Regions from separate parts of the Microcystis ichthyoblabe FBCC-A1114 genome, predicted to be linked through region 3. Evidence: predicted binding sites of a transcription regulator. Region 3 holds the regulator's gene; each other region holds the start of a gene.

Region 1 (6,293 bases), 1.7 Mb from region 3:
CGGTAAAACCCACCGCTACAGGCATTAAATCGGCTAATTCGGTCATTTTTTGCCCTTGTCTTCCTAGGGTGAGACTTGCCCAAAAATGCAGACGAGTCGATTTTGAGTCAAAAAACCCTTGACTTTTTTCCTGTAATGTGCTAATAAGTGCGGGGTGATCGAGAGGGGGGAGAGTATTGGGGAGAATTGCCACCCGGGTGCAGCCTCCGGCCGTGGCCGCTTTGAGCAAAGATGCGAGGGTTTCTCTGTCCTCGTGGCCGGGTTCCCCGGAATGACTGTAGAGATCGACTAATCCGGGAGCAAAAATACAGTTTTGACCAGAAATATAGTTACTATTTTCTCTTGGGGGAAGCTGGGATTCGATCGCTTTAATTACCCCCTCCTCAATCCAGACATCGGCAATGCGATCGGTTTGTGTCAGGGGGTCAAGGACTCTAACCTGTTCTATAATTGTCGAGGATTGGCTATTCACGCAGACTAATTAAAACGTCATTTTTTCCTTTGGCAGTATATCACGTTAAGTAAAAAGTAAAAAGCAAAAAAGCTGAGTTGTCGGTTAGGTTGGGGGACGATAAGTTAGAATATTGATCGACTACGGTTTTAATCTTTATTTTAATTGGCTGGCCTACCCTAGGGAGAATTGATAGCCGAATCATGCAACTAGAACTTTTCGATTCTAATAATTTAGAAGAAATTAATCAGGGAACCCCGCGATTAGTTTCTTTTCGAGATTTAGTGCCAGAAATCACCAGCACCAGTTATCTAACCCACAGCATCTATTATTATCCTGCCAAATTTATTCCCCAAGTGGTGAGATTTTGCCTTGATAATTACAGTAAAAAGGATGATTGGATTATCGATCCTTTTGCGGGTTCAGGTACGGTGGGTTTAGAGGCTAAACTTTGTCAAAGAAATGCAGTTTTAACTGACCTGAATTATCTTTTAAACCATATTATCCCGATTAAGATCACAGAACACCAAGAACCATTGAGTTACTCAGAGTTAGATAAAAAAATCTTAGAAGTTTTTGCCAGCAAGGATAAATTTATCCCTCAGTGGTCAAATTTAAACTATTGGTATCCAGAGGATATTTTAGTAGTTTTACAGAAACTTTGGGCAGGTCAAAAAAATCTAGAAACTGATTTGTATTCCCAGATCATTCAAGCGGTTTTAGTGAAAGTTAGTAAACAGTTTTCCTATGCAGAACATACGAAACCAAAATTATTTCAATCGAAATACAAAAAATCAGATATACAAGAACTATTACAAAGAGATTGGCAAGAGGAATTAAAACGAACGATTAAAGAGATGAGTTTTGAAACTTTAACTAGCGTCAATCAATATATTACCGTAACTTGGCGCAATTATAATCAGGTGCTTTTTTATGGAGGAGTAGATAGTGCCACTTTTGAGATCGAGCAAAATCTAGAGTTAGATTGTTTAATTAGTTCCCCCCCCTATCTGCAAGCACAGGAATATATCAGAACAGCAAAACTAGATTTATATTGGTTAGGATATACAGAAAAAGAAGTGCAAAAAATCTCTAAGCTAGAAATTCCCTACCGACAGGCTACCAGATTAATCGAAACTGAAACCTTAAATCGAGTGAGATCAAGTTTAGAGAAAGAGAATTTACATAAAATACTCGATTCCTATTTTTGTCACACCATCAACGCTTTAGAAAATGCCACCAGAAAATTAAAACAAGCTGGGAAAGCTTGCATTTTTGTGGGTAATCCGAAAGTGGATGGAGTGGAAGTAGAAACTTGGCGAATATTAGGGGAATATTTTCAGGAAAATGGCTTTATTTTTAATACCGTCTTTGAGGATAGAATTAAAACCAGACAGTTATTCAAATCTCGCAAGAATAAAAATCCTGATGGCATGAAATCCGAATATTTACTAATCTTAGAGAAAAGGTAGGTCTAGTTTATAGCGTTTCCCATTCACAAAAGGTACATTCTCGATCTTGAAAAGCTTAATCAGCAAAACTTTAAGTGTGCCGTACAGGTACGAGAACCCCTATATTATGTGTAAAAAACTATGTATCTAAGCACAATTAATTACACATCTAAGCCACTACTCCGTCAGACTTCTGTGGTGGTGAGCAAACAGAGAACTGAAAACTCAAATCCGATCCCTAATAGCTTTATCCCGTCTCCCGTCTCCTGTCTCGACTAGGAAATTAATTTTGCACGACTACTTATGTAAACAACAGGCTTCGATCGTTGAGATAGCGATCGCCCTTGAGGTTCGGCGATTGCAGCTTGGGTAAACATTTAGGGACTTGCGCTTTGATAATAGAGTTCTTGCATAATTAATTCTTGAGAGTTCAAAAATGACAAAAATAGACATAAAACTGCATAAAATGCCTAAATGAAGCATTTAATCGATTAATGCTTATTCTTAATTCTCCCGACCACCGACTCCTAAACCCACCAACAAACTTTTTGCCGCAAACCCTAGCTTAACACCATAGTTCGGAAACCCGTACCGATCGAGCAGTTGTCAGGGGGCCTCGTATTTCGGTAAATTAGCACTCGGAAGGTAAGAGTGCTAATCTGGAAAAGACACTTACCCAAATACAAAAGAAACGGAGGATATTCCATGGCTGCAGTCAGCATCAACGTAACTACTGTTAAACCCCTAGGCGATCGAGTTTTCGTCAAAGTTAGTCCCAGCGAAGAAAAAACCGCCGGTGGTATTTTCCTTCCCGACGCCGCTAAAGAAAAACCCCAAATCGGGGAAGTCGTGGCCGTCGGCCCCGGCAAACGCAACGATGACGGTAGCCGTACCCCTGTAGAAGTAGGTGTGGGTGACAAAGTTCTCTACTCCAAATATGCCGGAACCGATATCAAACTTGGTGGCGAAGAATTCGTTCTCCTCTCCGAAAAAGACATTCTCGCCGCCGTTTCCTAATCATTTACCCTTGAAAACCCCTATTTTGCACGAATAACGATACATTATGGCTAAATCTATTATCTACAACGAAGATGCTCGTCGCGCCTTAGAAAAAGGCATGGATCATCTGGCCGAAGCGGTAGCCGTCACCCTTGGTCCCAAAGGTCGTAACGTCGTCCTCGAAAAGAAATTTGGCGCACCCCAAATCGTCAATGATGGCATCACCATCGCTAAAGAAATCGAACTGGAAGACCATATCGAGAACACCGGTGTGGCTTTAATTCGCCAAGCCGCCTCAAAAACCAACGATGTAGCGGGTGATGGTACTACTACCGCCACCGTTCTCGCTCACGCTATCGTTAAAGAAGGTTTACGCAACGTCGCCGCCGGTGCTAACCCGATTTCTCTGAAAAAAGGGATCGATAAAGCTGCCGATTTCCTCGTCAGTCAAATCGCCAAACACGCGAAACCCGTAGAAGATTCCAAAGCGATCGCACAAGTGGGCGCTATCTCTGCCGGTAACGATGATGAAGTCGGTCAAATGATCGCCTCGGCCATGGATAAAGTCGGCAAAGAAGGCGTAATTTCCCTAGAAGAAGGGAAATCGATGACCACCGAACTAGAAATCACCGAAGGGATGCGTTTTGACAAAGGTTATATCTCTCCCTACTTTGTCACCGACACCGAGCGCATGGAATGCGTTTTTGAGGATCCCGCTATTCTGATTACCGACAAAAAAATCGGTTTAGTACAGGATTTGGTTCCTATTCTCGAACAAGTGGCCCGTCAAGGCAAACCCCTAGTAATTATCGCCGAAGACATCGAAAAAGAAGCTTTGGCAACCCTAGTGGTTAACCGTCTGCGCGGTGTTCTTAACGTCACTGCGGTGAAAGCTCCTGGATTTGGCGATCGCAGAAAAGCGATGTTAGAAGATATCGCCGTCTTAACCGGTGGTCAAGTAATCAGCGAAGATGCGGGTTTAAAACTGGAAACCACCAAAATTGACAGCTTAGGTACGGCCCGTCGTATCACCATGAACAAAGATACCACCACCATCGTCGCCGAAGGCAACGACGTGGCAGTGAAAACCCGTTGTGAGCAAATTCGCCGTCAAATCGAGGAAACTGATTCTTCCTACGATAAAGAAAAACTGCAAGAACGTCTGGCTAAATTAGCCGGGGGTGTGGCAGTGATTAAAGTCGGTGCCGCTACGGAAACGGAAATGAAAGACCGCAAATTGCGCCTAGAAGACGCAATTAACGCCACTAAAGCAGCCGTAGAAGAAGGTATCGTCCCCGGGGGTGGTACTACTTTAGCTCACTTGGCTCCCCAATTGGAAACCTGGGCCAAAGAAACCCTCCAGCATGAAGAATTAACCGGTGCTTTAATCGTTTCTCGCGCCATTGCTGCCCCCTTAAAACGGATCGCTGAAAATGCCGGCCAAAACGGTGCAGTTATTGCCGAACGGGTGAAAGAGAAGCCCTTTAATGTCGGTTATAATGCCGCTACCGGTGAGTTCTCCGATATGTTTGAGGCGGGTATCGTTGACCCCGCGAAAGTGACTCGTTCTGCCCTACAAAATGCCGCTTCTATCGCCGGTATGGTTTTAACTACCGAGTGTATTGTTGTGGATAAACCGGAAAAAGAAAAATCCGCTCCTCCCGCCGGCGGTGGTGACTTCGACTATTAATAATTAGGGTTTGCTGAAAAAGTACGGGCGAAGCATTCGGGCAATAACCTATCGGTGAAACCGTAGATTTTTTATCCGAATGCTTCGCCCCTACAGGACGCGGGCCGATGAAGACGCAAGGTTTTGAAGCACGATTCTCTCAAAATCTTGCACCTGTTTCGCGAGAAAAGCCACAAAACCCTTACCTTGCCTACATTTCACCTTTATTCAGCAAGCCCTAATTAGTCTGTTTTTTCTCGACTCGATCGCTTAATTGCGATCGAGTTTTTTTTGATAAAAAAACATCACTTCGGGTTAATACGGAGTGAAACCCAACCACCGAGGATCTATTACCCTTTCCCTAAAGGAATCGCACTTGGCACGACCAGAAACTGCCCGATGTTGCTTACCACTTTCTAGCCATTTTGTCAACACCCTATAGGATTAAATATCATACCAGACGATAAATGATAACTATAAATAATCAATGGTCGTACAGAAGAGACGGCTGCCATATAATTAAGGCAATCTTTCTGAACTTTTTTAGAGATCATGAAAACCTTACCTATGTCTTTGGTGTTAGCGGGAATTAGTAGTTCACTTGTACTAATGGGGGGGGGGTAAACCCTGTCCGCGCGGCGGTTCTGATCGGGAATCTCCCACAAACGAATGATAATAATCAGACTCGGATTGACACCGGCATCTTAAAAGCGCTCGCCTTCACCCTGCCTGCGGGTAACAATTACAGCCTCGACAACGCCATCCTGCGACTCCAGAACTACGAGAGTGGAGAGGCTCCCCTCGTCCAGATCCGCAATGATGTCGGGGGTAGCGATCCGGGCAGTACCGTCCTCGCCACTTTCACCAATCCCACCCCTCAAGGATTGGGAACCTTTAACTACACCTTCACTCCCACTGGCCCCCTCACGTTTACCGCCGGTACTAAATACTGGTTATACGTTACCAGCACCAGTGGAAGTTTCAGCTGGCGCGCTTCTAATCCGGGTATAACCCCGACGGGCATCGCGACGCTATCGGGAAACCGGTTTAGTGAGAACAGTGGAGGGAGTTTCAGTAACAGTTCCGTTCTCAACAGTTTCCAGATCAACGCAACCGAGATAACCGGCCCAGTGGCCAGCACGCCCGAACCTAGTGCGATCGCGGCGTTGTCCCTGTTCGGATTGGGTTTACTGGGGGTTAAAGGTCGTCGGAACGAAGGATAGTAGGTTGATTCATGAATCAACCTACCCTAACCCCCCCGATGTCGGGGGGGGCAGGGGGGAAGCTTTTAAGCTGTAGGTTAGGTTGAACAGAGTGAAACCCAACCACCGAGGATTTATGTCGGGTTTCGTTGCCTCAACCCGACCTACGAATTTACTATACAAACGGGGAAACTTTTAAGGATTAGGGATCGATCGCACCAGTAAAGTCAGAATACTGGTTAATACTGCCACTACCACGGGAATAATCAACGATTTTGCTCCCTTAAGGTCCGATACATCCTGAATTAAAGCGTCCTGTGTTCCCTCTACTTTTTCCAATCGCCTATCAATACTTTTGAGTTCGGTTTTCACCTCGGCCATATCTACTTTTAGATCGGTGAAATCTTTCTGTAAAGAGTCTAATTTTTCCGTGATATTTGTCAGGATAATTTCTAGGGAATTGGTGACGGGGGATTGACTCATCTGAATTTCGGGGAATATTCGATCGCCTAGTGGTATTG
Region 2 (6,293 bases), 1.4 Mb from region 3:
GGTCCAGTTTTGGTCAATGCGATCGTGACTAAAGACGAAAATTGTTATCCCATGGTTGCCCCCGGCCAAAGTAATGCCCGTATGATTGGTTTACCGAAAATTGTCACCGGGGGTTGTGAAATGCACAATTGTCCCAGTTGTGGCGCGGTTAACAGTTGGAATAATAAATTCTGTCCTGAATGTGGGGCGAAATTGTAGCTGAAAATTGTTAATTAATTAACCAGCCTCCGTTAAGTATAACGGAGGTTTTTGGCTTTTTCTCTACTGTGTGAACATCATAAGTAGGTAGGCGTTAAAAATTATCAGAAACCCCCCTTATCAAGGGGGGCAGGGGGGATCGAACTTAAAATCCATTTTTAATTTAATCATAACCAGCTACTTAGAAATTTTCAAATAGAAGCAATGACAGCCCTAGAAAAAGCCTTAGAAAAAGGAGCGAAAAACTTGATCGCCACCGTGATTAAATTAGGCATATCTCAGTGACAACGGCAAGAGCCTGACATCAACCCCATGGACGACAATTAAGAATAACAACCTAAAATCTTTTCGCTAATTTTGCCATAGACTGCACCCTTTGCTTCTAAAATGGGCTATTGCGGCTAGATACCAATATTGGTCTAGCATTTGCCCGTAGACTGAAAAAAGCACGTTATAAAGATTATGGCCAAAGTTCTGGTATCCGATTCGATCGATCCGGTAGGAGTAGAAATTCTGTCACAGGTTGCCCAAGTGGACGTGAAAACAGGACTATCCGCTGAGGAAATCATTCAAATTATCCCCGAATACGACGCACTGATGCTCCGTTCCAGTACCCGCGTCACCAAAGAAATCGTCGAAGCGGGCAGCAAACTGCAAATTATCGGCCGCGCGGGGGTAGGAGTCGATAATATCGATGTTCCTGCGGCCACTCGTCAGGGTATTATTGTCGTTAACTCTCCCGAAGGTAACACGATCGCCGCTGCCGAACACGCCTTGGCCATGATGTTATCCCTTTCCCGTCATATTCCCAATGCCAATCAGTCGGTAAAAGCGAATAAATGGGAAAGAAATCGCTTTATCGGCACAGAAGTTTATAAAAAGAACCTAGGAGTCGTCGGTTTAGGTAAAATTGGCTCCCATGTCGCCACCGTTGCTAGATCCCTAGGCATGAAAATTCTCGCCTACGATCCCTTTATTTCCAAAGAACGCGCCGATCAACTCGGTTGCACCTTGGTGGATCTAGAATTACTCTTTGCCGAGTCCGATTTTATCACTCTCCACGTCCCGAAAACTGCCGAAACCCAGCATCTCATCGGTCGGGAAACCATCGCTAAGATGAAACCCACAGTCCGCATCATTAACTGTTCCAGAGGCGGCATTATCGATGAGTTGGCTTTAATTGAAGCCCTCGAATCCGGTAGAATCGCCGGGGCAGCCTTGGATGTATTTGAACAGGAACCTTTAGGCGAATCTAGATTAAGAGAATTATCTAACGTCATCCTCACTCCCCACCTAGGTGCATCGACTACGGAAGCACAGGTGGGTGTAGCTGTTGATGTGGCCGAACAAATTCGCGATGTCCTCCTCGGTTTGCCAGCGCGTTCGGCCGTTAATATCCCCGGACTAACTCCCGATGTTATGGAAAAACTGCGCCCTTACCTGCAATTAGCGGAAACTATGGGTAATCTCGTCAGTCAGTTGGCAGGAGGTCGCTGTGACTCGTTAAATGTCCGTTTACAGGGAGAATTGGCCACTAAAGACAGTCAACCTCTGGTGGTAGCGGCAATTAAGGGCTTACTTTCCCAAGCCCTCCGGGAACGGGTAAACTATGTTAATGCGGCGATCGAAGCTAAGGAACGCGGTATCCGGGTAATCGAAACCCGGGATGCTTCCACCCGCGACTATTCGGGATCGATTCATTTGGAAGCTAATGGTTCCATGGGGACCCATTCCGTCACCGGAGCGCTGTTAAGTACGGGAGAAATCCGCATTACTGACCTCGATGAGTTCCCCATTAACGTGCCACCGAGTAATCATATGTTATTTACCCTTCACCAAGATATGCCCGGTATTATCGGCAAAATTGGCGCACTTTTAGGCAGTTTTAATGTCAATATCGCCAGTATGCAGGTAGGACGCAAAATTATTCGCGGTGATGCAGTTATGGCCCTGAGTCTCGATGATCCTCTACCGGAAGGTCTTCTCTCGGAAATTACTAAAGTCCCCGGTATCCGCGATGCTTACACAGTGAAACTCTAGATTAAATCAGTTATCAGTAAACAGTCAACAGTAATCAGTGAAAGGAAAGCTCTGCACTTGCCACTTAATACTGTTGACTGAAAACCCAAATCTGATAACTGATAACTGATAACAAGGGCCGAATCTCAGACCTAATTGGTTAAGCTAAAAGCTTTGATGTGCTTAGTTTCTAACCTTCTTTTTAGGTAGGAGAATTGTCAGATTCTGTCTTTTGCCTCTTGCCTGTTGCCTCTTGCCTTCAGAAGCTGATAACTGATATATGTCTAATAGTTGGTGGGAAATTACGGTTTTGTGCGAACCTAGTCTCGAAGAAACGGTTTTCTGGAGACTGGAAGATTTTGGCTGTTCGGGAACGGCCACTGCTAAAAAACAATCCTCTTTAGAGGTTAAGGCCTATATACCAGAAATTAAAGCGCAATTGCCCGATTTAGAGGCACTAAGCCTCTGGTTAAAGCAGGATGCTTTGATTTTAGGTTTTTCTGAACCTGTCAGCTATTGGCAGTTAATGGACGAGGAAGACTGGGCCAGCAGTTGGAAACAACATTGGCAAATTAGCGAGATCGGCGATCGCTTTTTGATCTGTCCTGCTTGGTTAAATCCTCCGGAAAATAACCAGAGATTGGTGATTAAAATTGACCCCGGTTCCGCTTTCGGCACGGGAACGCACCCCACCACGCAATTATGTTTAGAATCCCTAGAAATGCGTTTAAGTAGCCATCCAGAGCCTAAAATTATCGCCGATATCGGTTGTGGTTCTGGCATACTGGCGATCGGGGCGATTTTATTGGGGGCTAAAAAAGTTTATGCTGTCGATATAGATCCCCTGGCGGTGAATGCGACGTACAGTAATCGCCATCTCAACGGGATTAACCCCGAAAATTTAGCTGTTAATCAGGGTAGTGTCGAGGAGTTATTAGAATTAATTCCCGATGGTGTTGATGGCATCGTTTGTAATATTTTAGCCGAGACAATTATCGCTTTAATGCCCGAAATCACCCGTCTGGCAAAACCCACCACCTGGGGAATTTTAAGCGGCATTCTTGTCACCCAAGCACAAGCAGTTACAGATATTTTAGAACCCCAAGGCTGGACAGTGGCTGCTCTGTGGAAACGTCAAGAATGGTGCTGTATCGAAATTCGCCGCACCCTGGATTAATATAGCTGTCAGCCTGGAATCAGTTATCAGTTATCAGTTATCAGTGAGCAGTTATCAGATTTGAGTTTTCAGTGAGCAGTATCAAGTGAGGAGTATTAAATGGCATTAACAGTGCTGTCTTGTCACTTCACTGATTACTAAGTAGGTAGGCGTTAAAAATTATCAGATGCCCCCCTTATCAAGGGGGGATTAAGGGGGGATCCCCCCGCCTATCGGCACCCCCCTTATCAAGGGGGGCAGGGGGGATCGAACCTAAAATCCATTTTTAATTTAATTATAACCAGCTACTTATTTACTATTTACTATTTACTGAAAAAAGCATCCATGACGCTAGATAATTTTCGCATCAGTTTTGCTCCTTTATCTTTGCAGGAAGTATATCAATTAGCCGATGATGGGGCTAATGGGGCTATTGTACTAATGAGTGGTACTGTACGGGAGCAAACCGACGGTAAACCGGTTATTTATCTTGATTATCAGGCCTACGAACCCATGGCGATGGAGGTTTTCCGGCAAATTGCTCGGCAAATTCGGCAAACCTGGCCCGATACCAATCGAGTTGTCATTCACCATCGCACTGGTAAGCTCAAAATCGGTGAAATTAGCGTCTTAGTAGCGGTGGGTTGTCCCCATCGAGGGGAAGCTTTCGCAGCCTGTCGTTATGCTATTGATACTCTCAAGCATAATGCCCCCATCTGGAAAAAAGAATACTGGTCTGATGGTTCTAGTCAATGGGTTAGTATTGGGGCCTGTGAAACGGAGTGTTAGGTCTAATAACGTAAAATCAAGGCAATTTTTTGGTAATCGTTCAAGGAATCCTCCTCGACTAAAGCTACACGTCCTCCCTTGGCCAATACCACTTCGATAATTTCATCCACTGCGTCATCGATTACCTCCGTACCACCGACGTTTTCCACCAGTATCAAGTCACCATTTTCGCTTAAAACTGCGGGTACATGGTAATTTTTCTCCACTAATAACAATTTTCCTCGACCTTCCTGCGCTAAACGCCACACTTCTCCCAGGGTAGAGATAACTTTTTGAGCGCTGACTGCCGCGTCCAAAGCTTGCAGGGCTTCAGTTTTTTGAGTCTGACGCACTGAATGCATAATCGGCAATACTTGTGGAATTAATTCTGGCAGTGAGGTTTTGTCAAAATTGCCGGTTAAAGTGCCAACAATTGCTGATGTGTACTGTGAAACTTCTTGAAAGAAGGAAATTTGACGAACCACTCCACCCACAATCAAAGGGGAAGAATCATCAATGTCAATGTATTCACCCAGAGCATTATCTACCTGTTGGAAAAATCGCCGGATTCTATCATCTAGATAACTGGTATCGGCATCAAAGGGCAGTGGTGCGGTGGCCCCCGGTCCAGTCATTTCTAGGGGAAAATTCTGATCGCGAATTTCTTCGAGAGTTTCTCCTGTAGCTGAGATTAAACGAGTAGAACCCTGACTTAATAGTAACAGCCAATAGGGTTGTTCTCGATGTAATCCATAAACTAAATCCCGTGTGGCAAAGGTTTTATCGATGACAACTCTTGCCTGGACAGAAAAAGGCAGGTTATAAAGCTTGGCAATATCCGGACCAATATAGAGAGCTAATCCATCTAGAGTATAAGGATAATCTATTTCAGCTACTAGACTATCGAGGCGATCGAACAAAGGTTCGATTTCACGTTTAGAGAATTCTTCCGATAATCGGCGCTTTGCTTCATCGACCAAATTTTTAACGAGAATAGGGTCTTGTTTAGACCTCTTGCATAAATCCGAAAACAAACGATAGAAACAATAATGGGAGGGACTTTCAGTTAATTATTTATTAGTAGTTGATAATCTTCAAAAATGTTGCTGTACAAGGATCGACTTAAGACTTTTGCAAGAGGTCTTTTGTTATCCGGTGAGGTGCGATGGGTAGGTAAGAGAATGGAAAGGGCGGGTATTTGAGTTAGGGATTGTAGTTTCTTAAGTTCTTGACGAGTAATCATTGATTTTAGCTTGATTGATAGGGTTAAGGAGCTAAAAATACTGGCTTTATCCAGATTTTCTCGATTTATTCAGTATTCCAGCTAACATTTTAGGGAAAAAATGTAATTATATCTAGAAAATTAAGAAATTATACTGAATTGCTTTGGCAGAGATTGAGGGAATTTTTAACCGGAAAACTAGGAATATTATTGATTTATCGATCGCCCACCATCAGGACAGAAAATGTTCAGGATGGGTTATTTACCCATCCTCGGAATAATTAGGCCGCTATGGCGGTTTTTTCCGATGTTAATGCCTCTTGGCGTTGAAATTCGGCTAATTGTGCCGTAATTTCATCCCGAACAATCTGACGGTATTCCAGGAAATGCTCGTTGTGGGCGCAGACAGTGATATAGTGTTCGGCGTTGGCGGGATTATGGCGCAAAATACCGAATAAATTCTGCCAGAATTTCCAGCGAGTGGAACGTTTAAAGCCCTGTCGCCAGATAATTACCGCTAGGGCATAGAGATCGGCCCGACGAGGCAGTTTAAAGGCAGGTTTAGCTTTAGGTGCGCCTAATTTCAGGAAACAGCGATAGGTGCGATCAAGAAATACCTCTGGATCGTACAATTTCCAGAAGGCTTCAATATATTCTGTGGCAATATCTTCGATCGGCCGGGTGGGAACGAAATTCATTAGGGTACTTTGGTTAATGTCCTGTTTCCCCGTTAATCGTAGTCGTCCTTCTTTTTCCAAGCGAGTCCATAGGGCGGTATTCGGTAAAGCTTGTAACATTCCGAAGAGAGCCGTGGGAATGGCCGCTTCTTCGACAAAATTAATAATGCGATCGGCCGCTCCTTTTTTCTCGCCATCAAAACCGATGATAAATCCCGCCATGGGGCGCAATCCGGCTTTAATAATCTTTTCT
Region 3 (6,293 bases):
TTTGCGGGGCGGATCGAGTAGAATAATGTCGGGTTTAACTGTCAGTTGCGGTAAAGTTTTTTCTACGGCCCCTAAAATAAAGGTTGTGTTGGTAATATTATTTAATTGGGCGTTAATCTTGGCTCGATCGAGGGAAAAGCTATAGGATTCTAGTCCAATCACCTCTTTAACCCGTTTAGCGAGGGGTAAAGTAAAAGTACCGATACCACAGTAAGCATCAATAAGAATTTCTTCACCTTTAAGCTCTAATTTCTGGCAAATAAGCGCCAATAAAGCTTCAGCAGCCTCTGTATTAATCTGAAAAAAGGTATCGGCAGCCAATTGATAGGTTAATCCGGCGAACTTTTCGTTAATATAGTCCCTTCCGGCGATAGTTGTGGTCTGAGTGCCAAAAATAGCATTACCTCGATCGGGGTTATAATTCAGGGTTACACCGACTAAATTGCCGTATTTTGCCAGCCATTGCCGCGCTTGGGTTTCAATTCCCTGTAAATTATTATCGGTACTAATCAGGGTTAATAAAATTTCTCCCGTGTGGCGGCCAATTCTTAGGGATAAATGGCGTAATTGTCCTTGATGGGTCTTTTCATCGTAAATTGACCAGCCTTGCTCCTGAATATCCCGTTTTATCTCTTCTAGAAACGGATTTAAAGCCTGATCTTGAATTGGACATTGATTGAGATTAATTAGATGATGGCTGCCGCGACGATAATAACCCGCTTGCACATTGCCGGTGGGGGAAAATCCGAGGGGATAGGTAGCTTTATTGCGATAAGCGAGGGGAGAATTACCAGTGAGGGGAGGATAAACTAAAGGATCGGTAAAACCGCCAATTCTGGTTAATACCTCTTGTACTTGCTCTTTTTTGACCTGCAGCTGAAATTGATCCTCGATGTGTTGCCATTGACAGCCACCACATTTATCGGCAACGATGCAGCGGGGCCGGATACGATGGGAAGAAGCTTGTAGAATAGTTTGTAGTTTGCCGATCGCATGACTTTTTTTGATATAGGTGATGCGAGTTTGAATGCGATCGCCAATAACCGTATCTGGTACAAAAATCACCTGTCCTCGGTATTTTCCCACACCTTCGCCCGTATGGTTGAGGTCGGTAATCTCGATCTCGATTAAATCACCTTGTTGCATAGTTAGGGAAACCAGTTTTCATCTAGGGTTTCTTCTCAGTAAAAATAACCCAACTCTATTCTACAATCAAAAATTAATTTTTCTAAAATCCTAGATCAGCTTTGGCAATTTTGGCCGCCGCTAAAACTTCCTCGTCGGGTAATTCTCGCCAGTCGGTCGCACCTATTTCAGTATAGAATTTTTGATCGTAGGCGCGAGTACGAATTACTACCGGCATAGGGACCGCATGACCTAAAACTAAAGCTTGTTGTTTTGAGTCTAATTTTGCTAAAACTGATCGCAAACTTCCCCCTCCAGAAACCCCAGTAAATATGGCTTCGATGTCCTTTTCATCGTTTAATAAACAGGTGATTCTCGTCCCTACCTGAGACATAACTTCGTTATCAATTCCTGAAGGTCTTTGATCGACAATTAAGAGAGTAACAAAGTATTTTCGCATCTCCCTGGCGATGGTTCCAAAGATAGTTTGATGTACCACAGCAGAATCGAGAAATCGATGAGCTTCTTCAATGGTAATCACTAACTGTTGCGGCCGATCAACGGGGTTTTTAGTTTGTAAAAAATATTCAGCTTTTTTAACATAATTAGCATGAATCCGACGGGTGATCATATTGGTGGCTAACATATAGGAAAGCATATTACTTTGGGAGCCAAATTCAATGACAACGTGCTTACCTGCATCTAAAGCTTGTAAAACCTGATCGATATAATTGTGAGGACAAACACTTCTTAAATATTTCAAACTATCTAGACGCATTAATTTTCTCTGGAGGGACATGATTGATCCCGCATGGCCTTGTTTTTCCGTACAGAAGATTTTAATATCCTCGTTACTCATATTCAATAACTGAGTAATCCAAGATTCTCCATACTCGTTATAGAGAATATTGGCATTATCTAAACTAGCTTCCGAGATGCCTAATTCCCGACCGATTAAACGAATATCCTCGATTTCAATCTGATTATAACTTAAGAATAATTCCTGCGCCCCTCGTACTCCCCGGCGTTTGGTAGAATCGGGATCGAGGGTATAAATTTCTACCTGTCCGGGAAATAATTGACATAATCCTTTCACCGTAGAAACCTCCTTCCCTTCTTTCATCGCTTCCCAACCGTATTCCGAGTGCATATCAAACATGAGGTTAACCCCTGCTTGTTTGCGAATAATACCCGAAATTAAGAGCCTGGTTAAAAAGGATTTTCCCGTCCCGGATTTGCCAAAAACACCGTTACTACGTTCCACAAAGCGATCGAGATTAATACATATTGGCACGTCCATGTCAAGGGGTTGACCAATAGCAAAATTCTTTCTGGTGGGATCATCTTCCCAACCGAAAACCATGCGAAAATCCTGCTCACAAGCTTCATAAACTTGGCTAAAATGCGCGGGAATAGTTTTAACTGGCAGTAATTCTAAATCGGCGCTAGTTTGGGGTTGAAAAGAGCCTAAGGAAGTGTCGGAAACTGCCGGGGAATTACCTCCAGTCGGAGTAAACATGAGCATAGGCGATAGTTCAATAGTACCATAAGTACCGCTACCCGCTAAAACATCGCGCATAAAACTATCATCGGGATGGGGAGGATTCGCGATAATCCGGGGACTAGAGTTACCCAGGGAGACATCGGTGAGGAGACAGAAAAAACGCGAGCGAGTGCCTTGCACAACCAAAAACTTACCGACGCGCATATCCTCCACGGAAATATCCGGATAAAGACGGATTTCTAAACCTTCACTCAGGGAACCTTGAATAACCGATCCGAGGGGCTGTTCACTCATGCTAACCTTGATTTGTGGCGATCTATCTCCCTATTCTGTCACTTTTCCGTTAATCGGTGCAAACTCGATCGGGGACAGTCATCAGTGATCAGTAAACAGTAATCAGTGAACTTAAAACTCAAAACTAATAACTGATAACTGATAAAGGGGTTTAAGAAAAAAAATCGGGTTGATCAACGGGAAGCAAGGAAATAGCCAAGGGAGAAGAGAATGCCACTAAAAAAGTGAAGATTAACCGCTATAAACTTGCAGTTACTGACTAGCTGAGGTTGATCGTGATTTTGGTTAACGTGGTGGACTAATTGCCAAGCGAAAGGGAGACTAAGGAAGATTAAGAGGGTGAGAGGGGGATAAACTTGCAGCAGGACAAAAACTACCGTTAAAACGTAAACGAGAACCGTCACTACGGTTAAAACTTTAGAACCTTTTAAAGTACCTAAACGAGCAATGGGTGATTTTTTACCCGCTTTGAGATCATCGGCAACTTGATGGAAATGGGAACAAAAAAGGATGATAGAAGTGGTAATCCCGATAATAATTGAAGCCGCTAGACTAGGGACAGAAAAAGCACCTGCTTGGGAATAGTAGGCAGCAGCAATCGCCAAGGGTCCAAAAGTAAAGAAACAGATAATTTCCCCTAATCCTTGATAACCGAGACGGAAGGGAGGTCCTTGATAGGTATAGCCCAAAAAACAACAGAGGGCGATTAATTCTAGGATAATCCAATCGCCTCGCCAATAACTAATGGCAAAAATACCAGCAATACCCACTAATAGAAAAAGATTACTGAGCCAGAAAATTAAAGATTTATTGCCAGTTAAATTAACGATCGAATGAGCTTTATTAACATCGATCCCAGTATCGGCATCAAAAACATCATTACTGAGATTTAACCAAGCGAGAATTAAAATAGCTGAGAGGATAAAAGTGGCAAAAATCGGCAGGGAAAATTGACCTGTTTCCTGATAAGCGATCGCTGTTCCCAAAATAATCGGTATAATCGCCACACTATACATTGGTGGTTTCAGGGCTGCTAACCAGAGTTTTTTGGGTGAGGGAGTGGTGATAGTATCGGTGGTCATAGCTGAATAATAATCAGGAAAACTCGATCGCTCTAGGGATAAAAAACGAGGGTTTAAGGTAGAATTATAGCTTTTTGTGCCTCCACTAGAAAAGCGGCATTTCCTATTTGTGATGATAAACAGAAGTTATTAAAAATGGTAGGAGTGCAGGGGATGCGCCCAAAATTTCCTATAGGGTGTTATTCTCTAGACGGTAAACTGAAAATTCCTATAACTTTCCTAGCCACCGATGAGAGCGACCGCTAAAGATGATATTCTTTATATTCACCATGAGGATGTGCCAGTTTATAAAAAAGGCGGTTCGGTGGTGAGAAATAGTTATTTTTGGGCGCTAAAATCGATCGCCTGTGGAGCGCGTCGGGGACAGGATTGGGAGTTCGATGCACAGGTGTGGGTGGCGCTGGTGCGGATGTTGCTCTGTTTTGCCAATTCTGGCTATTTGGGGGATGGTGAGACAATTTTAGAGTTTACTGTCGATTGTCCCATTCCCGAACCTTTACGGGGGATATCTACTTACTTATAGCCTCGCTGAGATAGTTAGCGGTGGATTCCACTAGGGGAATAGTATTTTCGTATAACATTCGCGTCGGTCCGATAATGCCAACACTACCGACGGGAGTATCTCCCTGTTTATAAAAAGCGGAGATAAGAGTACAAGGGCGCATGGATTCCAGAGGATTTTCGGAACCAATGGTGATTTTGACTTTTTTAGCTGATTTTTCTAGTTCTGGTCTTTGTAAAATCAGGGGTAAAAGGCGATCCTGTTCTGCTTCCAATAGATGCAGTAACATTTGTACTTGTTGCCATTGGGCGAATTCTGGCTGTCGAATGACTTCAGCGACACCATGGACGATAATCTCTGGGATGGCAGTGGATTGGAGACTAGCGCTGATTTCTTGGCTTAATTGTCGGAGAAAATGGGTATAACGGGCAAATTCTCGCTCGATTTGCTGCCAATCGAGGTTAATTAAATCTGCCAAGCAATAACCTTTTAATTTTTCCCCGAGAAAATTAGAGAGGATTTGTAATTCTTCTGCTAATCCATCCTCCTTGTCCGTTGCCATAGACTCGGGAATCTCTATCATAACCGAGCGTGTTTGTAAACTATCTGTAACAATAATTAACATGATCTGCCGGTTCGAGACAGGGATTAATTGCAGATGACGCAGGGTATTAGTGAGGGTGTGGGGAAGGGTAACGATAGCGATATAACCGCTTAAACCGGCTAAAAATTGGGTGGCCCGTTGCAGCAGACTTTCGAGACTCCAAGCGGGAGATTTAGCGTTTTTATGCAGATAATAGCCGATTTTTTCGCCGATACGGTCATCGGGAGTCATTAACTCATCGACGTAGAGACGATAACCCCAATCGGAGGGAATGCGTCCGGAGGAAGTGTGGGGTTGATAGAGTAAACCTTCTTTTTCCAGTTTACCGAGAGCATTGCGAATCGTGGCGGAACTAATAGTAAATTTGTACTCCTCTAGCAGAGTTTTCGAGCCAACCGGTTCGGCTGTGGCGATATAATGTTGGATTGTCGCCTTTAAGATATGTTGATAGCGATCGCTGAGATGGGTTCTAGCGGACATAGGGGAATAATCTTAACAAAAGATTTATAACATTTTTCTAGACAGTATAACGCTTATTCAGTTATCAGTTATCAGTAATCATTAGTCAGTCCTCCGTGGGGAGAAAGGGGATAGTTTACCCCTCTCTTTTCCCGATGGGGGCTATAAAAATTAGTAACGGGGAATATTATACTTTAGACGTTCATAATCTGAGATTTATTAAACTTCTGAAATCGTAGAGTCAGCAAGGAATCCAGTTCTTTTTTATGTTTCAGATGGGCATCATTCAGACATTCATAAATGGCTGAAGAAAAGTCAGAAAAGTTTTCATAATATTTACCATGTAAACATTTCTTTTTGACAAATTTCCACAGCCTTTCAATTAAATTTAGATTAGGCGAATAAGACGGCAGATAGAGTAGCTCTATTGACAAAGAAAGAGCCAATTCTTCAACAATTTTACATTTCTGATAGCGGGCATTATCTAAGACTAGAGTGATGGGAATCATTAGTCCTAAAGCAGCTATTTTTTCAAGAAGTTCACAGACTTGAGTTGCCGTAATATAAGTGTCATTAGTAACTAGAATAACTTCATGAGTTATTGCATTTAATGCTCCTAAAACATTGAAGCGTTTACGCCCGCTCGGTGACTTAACAAAAAGTCTCTCAAAACACCAAACAAAACCGAGAAATGCTCCCATGACGAAGTGAGCGGCATCAACA
Region 4 (6,293 bases), 1.3 Mb from region 3:
GACATTGTAACCGACGCTAAAAGCGGTTTCGCGCACACCTTCCACGATCACATCCCCTTCCACACCGGCGTTATTAGCTAACTGACGCAGGGGGGCTTCTAGGGCTTTGGCGACGATATCGGCGGCGACTTTTTCCTCATCGTTAGTGAGAGAAGCTTTGAAAGCCTTCACCTTAGAAGCCAGATGAATCAAGGTTGTACCACCGCCCGGGACGATACCTTCTTCCACGGCGGCTTTGGTGGCATTGAGGGCATCTTCGATGCGGAGTTTGCGATCCTTGAGTTCGGTTTCTGTGGCTGCCCCGACCTTAATCACGGCCACACCGCCGGCTAATTTAGCGATGCGTTCCTGTAATTTTTCCTTATCGAATTCGGAATCGGTTTCTTCTAACTGTTTTTTCAGTTGGGCGAGACGTTTCTGCACATCGGCCTTATTGCGGCTGTCCCCGGAGGCGACAATAATTGTATTGTCTTTTTCTAGGGTGATTTTTGCCGCTTGCCCTAGCAGATCGAGGCTAACCGTGTCAAGACTCAAGCCCACTTCTTCGGAAATCAGACGACCACCGGTGAGGATGGCAATATCTTGTAAAACCGCCTTGCGACGTTCCCCGAAACTGGGGGCCTTGATGGCGACGACATTTAAGACCCCCCGGGCCTTGTTGACCACTAGAGTGGCTAAGGCTTCGCCGTCCACATCTTCGGCGATAATTAATAGGGGACGACCTTGACGAGCAACGGCTTCGAGGACGGGGACTAATTCAGCGATCGCACTGATTTTTTTATCGGTAATCAGGATCAGGGGGTTGTCGTACTCGACGATCTGTCTTTCCTGATCGGTGATGAAATAGGGAGAGATATAACCGCGATCGATCTGCATCCCTTCCACTACTTCTAATTCCGTGGTTAGGGATTTCGATTCTTCCACGGTGATTACGCCATCGGTGGTGACTTTTTCCATGGCGGTGGCGATCATTTGTCCCACTTCTTCATCGTTGCCGGAAGAAACGGTGGCCACTTGAGCGATCGCATCTCCAGCGATCGGTTTAGCGACGGCGGCGATTTCCTCGACCAGATAGGCGATGGTTTTGTCTAGTCCGCGTCTTAAAGCGACGGGATTGGCCCCGGCGGTAACGTTTTTCAGACCTTCTTTAATTAAAGCCTGGGCGATGATGGTGGCGGTGGTGGTGCCATCTCCCGCTAAATCTTTGGTTTTTGCCGCTACTTCCTGAATTAATCTCGCCCCGGTGTTTTCGAGGGGATCGGACAATTCGATTTCTTTGGCGACGGTGATGCCGTCATTAACGATCTGGGGGGCGCCGTATTTCTTTTCTAACAAGACATTGCGTCCTTTCGGACCGAGGGTGATTTTTACCGCATCGGCCAAGGCGTTGACACCTCTTTCTAGGGCGCGACGGGATTCATCTTTAAAGGCAATGATTTTGGACATGGTATCGCTGTTGTGATAGGACTCCTTATAGTTAATTTAGCACTCTTAGGGCTTGAGTGCTAATCCCGGTGTGCGGTTATTGAGGAGATCAGGGTGTTATCTCCCCACGGCAGACTGAATTGAGTTAAAAAAATAAAAATTTATCAAGATTTATGAATAATTGCAGAAAATCAATGATAACTATTGTAGCATTGGGGAGATAATCGAATTTTAGCCCATTTTCGCCTTTTTTTTAGGAGAAGACAACCATGATTAATCCAAATCCTGCTATCGAACAAAAAATTAATCAATTTATTCTAGAAACCCAAAATAAATTTAGTCAGGATAAATCAGCTACCCTTGCTAGTTACCAAACAGAAGCCAAAACAATCACTCAAGAGACTAATAATTTAAGAGATGAACTTATTCAAAAACTAGGTGAATTAACTTTTTCAGACCCTTTACCTAGCAGAGAAGAATTAGAAAAACAAATAATAGCTCATATAGATCAGCTTGTGGAGACAATCAACCTTTTATCTACGGGTAAAATTTCAGAAATTCCTCTTGATACTTTAAGCCAAGAAATTGATAGTTTGGTCGCAACAATTACGATTGTATTTGATGCTAATGCTAACGATGCAAACTTGCCAAAACTTAAGGAAAAGCTAACTGCTTGGCAAACAAAAGTTAAAGATACTTTGGTTAAATTTTCCACGACTGTGGAATTACAACAGAAAAATGAGTCTTTGATTGCTGAACTGAAGGATAAATTAGACAAATATAGTTCAATTCCTGAAGTAGATGAACCCTTTGAAAAGTTAGTCAAGGAATTTAAAGATAATTCTGCACAACTACAAGTACAAGAAGCAAGTGTTTTATTTCAAACTTTAGACGATTTAATCAATGAAATTAAAGCTAGAGATGAGGTGATTAAACTAAATCAAAGAATTGATACTTTGCTGGGAAAAACTAAAGAACAAGTAGCGGGATTCCCTCCAGAATTAGACCGGGAAGTACAGGGAGAATTAGCCAAATTAATTATAATACTAGGGATAGCGCAGGTGGAACTCATCAACAGTTCCAAAGCTTGGGATATCATGCAAGTAAAGTCGGTGGTAGATGCTGGAGAAATTGCGATTAAATCTTTAACAGGTCAACCTAATATTATTTTGGCACAAAAATTACGCTATGCTGCCGAAACAGGATTAAGAAAAACCCAGATGGGTTTTTGGAATGGTCTAGCCGACTTCAGAGGTAATCTTTTCCATTCTATCAAAATACCTACAAAAGTTTTAATTGGATTAGTGTTAGCTCTCCCTTTGAATTGGGGTATTATGAACTCCCCTCCAGTGAAGAATTTGCTTATGCCCTTACCTCCAATCTCAAATTCTAGTAACCAAAATACTGAGGACAAAGATGAAAATTTTAGACTCTTGATATTGATATTGATGACAGGGACTTTAGGGGGAGCAGTTAGTCTTCTAACTCGTTTGCAAGACTTTGATAATCCCAAAAATCAAAAATATGACGATGACTTCTTGCCATTGTCAATTGGTTTAACCAAACCCATTTTAGGGGGAAGTTTCGCTTTCTTTATTCTGCTAATTCTTAACTCTAGCATTTCTCCCTTACAAATTCGGACTGACAATGGAAATAAGGGGAATGACACCTATTTATATGGACTTTTGACAATGGCTTTTGTGGCTGGATTTAGCGAACGTCTTATTCCCGATTTAATTAATCAAGTAGAGAAAAAAGTAACTGTAGAGGCTAGTTCCACTGGACAGGGACTACCTCCAACGATTTTGATCGCTCCGTCTAGCGCAGCTTTAGCATTAAATGGAATCCAGGAATTTAGCATTAATCCCGTTGGTAACTACACCATCACAATCTCACCGCCAGAAAGCGGTAAAATTGATAAAAATACCACTGATGCCAAATTTACCTACACTGCACCCCCACAAGGAAATGCTGGGGATACAATTACTATTACTGCCACTTCTGATTCTGGACAAACTGCCAAGGCTACGGTCACTTTAACTGCATAAAAAAAGACCGAGAGAGCCTTCTAGTTTGACAAAAAAAGTATAACTCCCATTTACCCCGATTTCGGGTTAATGGGAATAGCCAAGGCTTGAACTTGAATTTTTTTTAACTCGGAAACTAATCGAATCGCCTGCTGTTCGTAGAGGGGGGCGCCGAGAGTCGCTGGCAAATTTTCCATGAGATCGCTGGCGGTTTTCAGGGGACAATTAGAAAAACGACTGATCACGGTGGGTGCTTCCGCGGCAATATTGCGGTTAAAGGCTTTTTCCACCCGCACGCGCCAAGTTTTGGGAGTGCGACGACCCTGCTCCACCCGTCGCAGTCCGTTGATGGTGGCCAGCACCACAATGCGATCGCCGATGCGTAAATTGAGATAATCTTCGGGCATTAATTTCGGGGCTTGCCGTTCTCGTTGGTGTAGGATCGGCACGACTCGATAACCGTAGGCAATATCCCCGATCGAGCTACCATTGAGAGTATCTCCGGCTTCGATCTCGTATTCTGTCACCAGAATCGTTTTTTGCGCCCAACGGAACAGATAGATAATATTTTCTCCGAAAGCCGCTCCCGTAAAGGCTTCTGCCGCTACGGTGTTGGTTCCTAAAATGTGAGATCGGGGCAGAATTTGACTTAATTGTTGACTAAGGTTGTCGTCGGTGGTGCGGATGACTAAGTAGCTTTGGGGGTTGAGTTTGCGGGTGGTTAGGGCCACTTCTAAATTGAGGATTTCGTCATCGGTAACGATGGCTATACTTTTGGCCCTATCTAAATTGACATTTTTTAAAGATTCTTCGATATTTCCCGTCATCAGGGGCATTTTTGGCAGCATAGTCCCATCAAAATCCCTATTTAAGCTCACCCCGACGATCGCCTGTTGCATTTCTAGTAATAAATTAGCCACTTCTCTGCCGACTCGACCTAAGCCAACAATAACGATATGATTCTGTTGGGGAACTGGGGGACGGTTAGGGATAAATTGAAATCTTGATGATAATAAAGTTTCTGTCAAAATGGCATAGAGAACCCCGATAAAAGCGGTTCCAGCTAAGGTTAAAAAGAGACTAAATAGCTGCATCCACCAGGGAACCGCATTTAAATCTTCGGGGTTAGAGCCACCGAAAACATCGCCGTAACCACCTAATAAAAGGATCGCTGTTCCTGAAAGAGAGGAAATAAAGGAAGCTCTCGGGGCGTAGAGATGGAAAAGAAAAGTCCCGATAATTACTAGGAGGATAATGATAAATACTGACAGGAAAGCCACCCGATGAATTTGCTGCTGAAAACTCAATTGCCAGAATTGTTGGATTTCTTTGAGGAATTTCTGCCAAAAATCCCGCAACTTCTGGGGAGAATTTGACGGTTTCTGGCGGGTAGAATCGATGTTTTGATAGGTAGTCTCTATAGTGGTAATGGTATCACCAGCCCTGATAGTGGTGGTGGGAGACCATTGATAAAATCCGGCCCTTAAAGGTTCATCGGGGGCTGTGTGTGCTAACAGACGACGGGTGGGAGTATTTAAATCACCTAAAAAGCGATCGAGTAAACCATCTTCGGGGCTAATTTGTCTCTGGATAATCCGCAATTTCTGACCGTCGAGATGCAAAAAACCGAGGGTTTCCGTGCCTAATGTGGCTAAAGCAAAGGCATTGGCGGGTAGTTGGGTGGGTTCATAGGCGATAAAATTGCCTAAACGTTCCTTGAGTAGCTGATTGAGATTATCTTTAGAAGAACGCACCACTAAGCGGGTAAGGGGATTTAATTGCCGAATAATTAGGGCAGTAGTGGCATTAATTCGCTCATCACTGGTGACAATTAAAGCAGCCCGACAGCGATCGATTCCCGCTCTTGCTAAAATGTTTTTTTGACGACAATCACCGATAATTATTTCCTCTAATAAATCGGGAAAATCATTAATTTCCCAACTGGGAGGCTGTATTAGTTCGATACCGACGACGCTAACCCCAAACTCTTTTAAAGACTTGACGCAGTGTTGTCCGAGACTACCCAATCCACAAACTAAAAAGCGATCGGCTAACTTGACATTCCCATCGACAAAGCTGAGAGATTCTTGGTTCATAGATTCTGCTTGTCTTAAAAAATAGAATGCTTTTTCAAACTTCTGATCCCCCCTGCCCCCCTTGATAAGGGGGGTGCTGATCTCCCCTTAATCTAGCCTTAATTTTTTCTTAATAAGAAGGGTGTCTGACAATTTTTAACACCCACCTAATTATAACATACCAGCATTTTTATTGCGTACTCGTTGATACATTTCTTCCATTACCTCGATAAAGGAGGTATCCTTATCCCAAAATGCAGGATAATTACCGGCTTTTTTAATGACAATTGCGGGAATAGTTGCGGATTTAACTAACTGAGGATTTTCTGGTAAACGGTGATGGGAGTGCCAAAATTCTTTGAGATCAATTGTTTGTGCTGCTGGTATGGTTTCGGGTTTAGTGTGATAGGAAGTCCCGGGGTTAAGAGGAATTTTTTCCTCTTGGATGGAGGAGGAAAGCAGCTTACCGAGGGGAGTTTTTGCTAACTCTTGCAGTAATTTTTGACGAGAGATACCCCGTAATTCAAATAAGAGGAAAGGATCCTGATCTAATTGGGAAGCAACGAGGTAATAAACTCCAGCAATATGTTTACAGGGATTTTCCCAATCGGGACAGGAACAATTGGTGATAAAATCCTTTTGACTGTGGGGTAATAAGTGGATATTCAGATCGCTAAATGCTTCATCAATATTATCGGGAACTTCTTTGAGCAGCAGTTTAGAGATCATACTCGCTCTTGAACCAAGATTGTATAAAGCTTGTGAC

Evidence for each region. The regulator HrcA, encoded in region 3, represses chaperone genes, less so after heat shock. The targets are predictions, from matches to a motif close to TTAGCACTCNNANNNTNNGAGTGCTAA.
Region 1: a site for HrcA is predicted at 2,534-2,560, ahead of groES (co-chaperone GroES). Genes of this name have one in related genera too.
Region 2: a site for HrcA is predicted at 2,289-2,315, ahead of prmA (50S ribosomal protein L11 methyltransferase). Genes of this name have one in related genera too.
Region 4: a site for HrcA is predicted at 1,483-1,509, ahead of groL (chaperonin GroEL). Genes of this name have one in related genera too.

What each region holds. Positions count from the first base shown of each region.
Region 1 covers NZ_CP191408.1:774,700-780,992, reverse strand. Annotated here, with positions in the region: gene ACQY1Y_RS03670 (dihydroorotase) at 1-472, opposite strand, end outside; gene ACQY1Y_RS03665 (DNA methyltransferase) at 655-1,923, shown strand; gene groES (co-chaperone GroES) at 2,608-2,919, shown strand; gene groL (chaperonin GroEL) at 2,966-4,591, shown strand; partial or broken gene ACQY1Y_RS03650 (choice-of-anchor R domain-containing protein) at 5,215-5,673, shown strand; gene ACQY1Y_RS03645 (PEP-CTERM sorting domain-containing protein) at 5,701-5,793, shown strand; gene ACQY1Y_RS03640 (shikimate dehydrogenase) at 5,968-6,255, opposite strand.
Region 2 covers NZ_CP191408.1:2,575,539-2,581,831, reverse strand. Annotated here, with positions in the region: gene ilvB (biosynthetic-type acetolactate synthase large subunit) at 1-198, shown strand, start outside; gene serA (phosphoglycerate dehydrogenase) at 661-2,238, shown strand; gene prmA (50S ribosomal protein L11 methyltransferase) at 2,498-3,394, shown strand; gene ACQY1Y_RS12425 (molybdenum cofactor biosynthesis protein MoaE) at 3,719-4,162, shown strand; partial or broken gene ACQY1Y_RS12420 (hypothetical protein) at 4,165-5,384, opposite strand; gene ACQY1Y_RS12415 (B12-binding domain-containing radical SAM protein) at 5,645-6,293, opposite strand, start outside.
Region 3 covers NZ_CP191408.1:4,003,402-4,009,694, forward strand. Annotated here, with positions in the region: gene rlmD (23S rRNA (uracil(1939)-C(5))-methyltransferase RlmD) at 1-1,146, opposite strand, end outside; gene ACQY1Y_RS19405 (helicase HerA domain-containing protein) at 1,229-2,923, opposite strand; gene menA (2-carboxy-1,4-naphthoquinone phytyltransferase) at 3,097-4,005, opposite strand; gene ACQY1Y_RS19415 (hypothetical protein) at 4,235-4,528, shown strand; gene hrcA (heat-inducible transcriptional repressor HrcA) at 4,515-5,591, opposite strand; gene ACQY1Y_RS19425 (IS630 family transposase) at 5,765-6,293, opposite strand, start outside.
Region 4 covers NZ_CP191408.1:405,272-411,564, reverse strand. Annotated here, with positions in the region: gene groL (chaperonin GroEL) at 1-1,446, opposite strand, end outside; gene ACQY1Y_RS01975 (hypothetical protein) at 1,695-3,473, shown strand; gene ACQY1Y_RS01970 (potassium channel family protein) at 3,524-5,548, opposite strand; gene ACQY1Y_RS01965 (SWIM zinc finger family protein) at 5,699-6,293, opposite strand, start outside.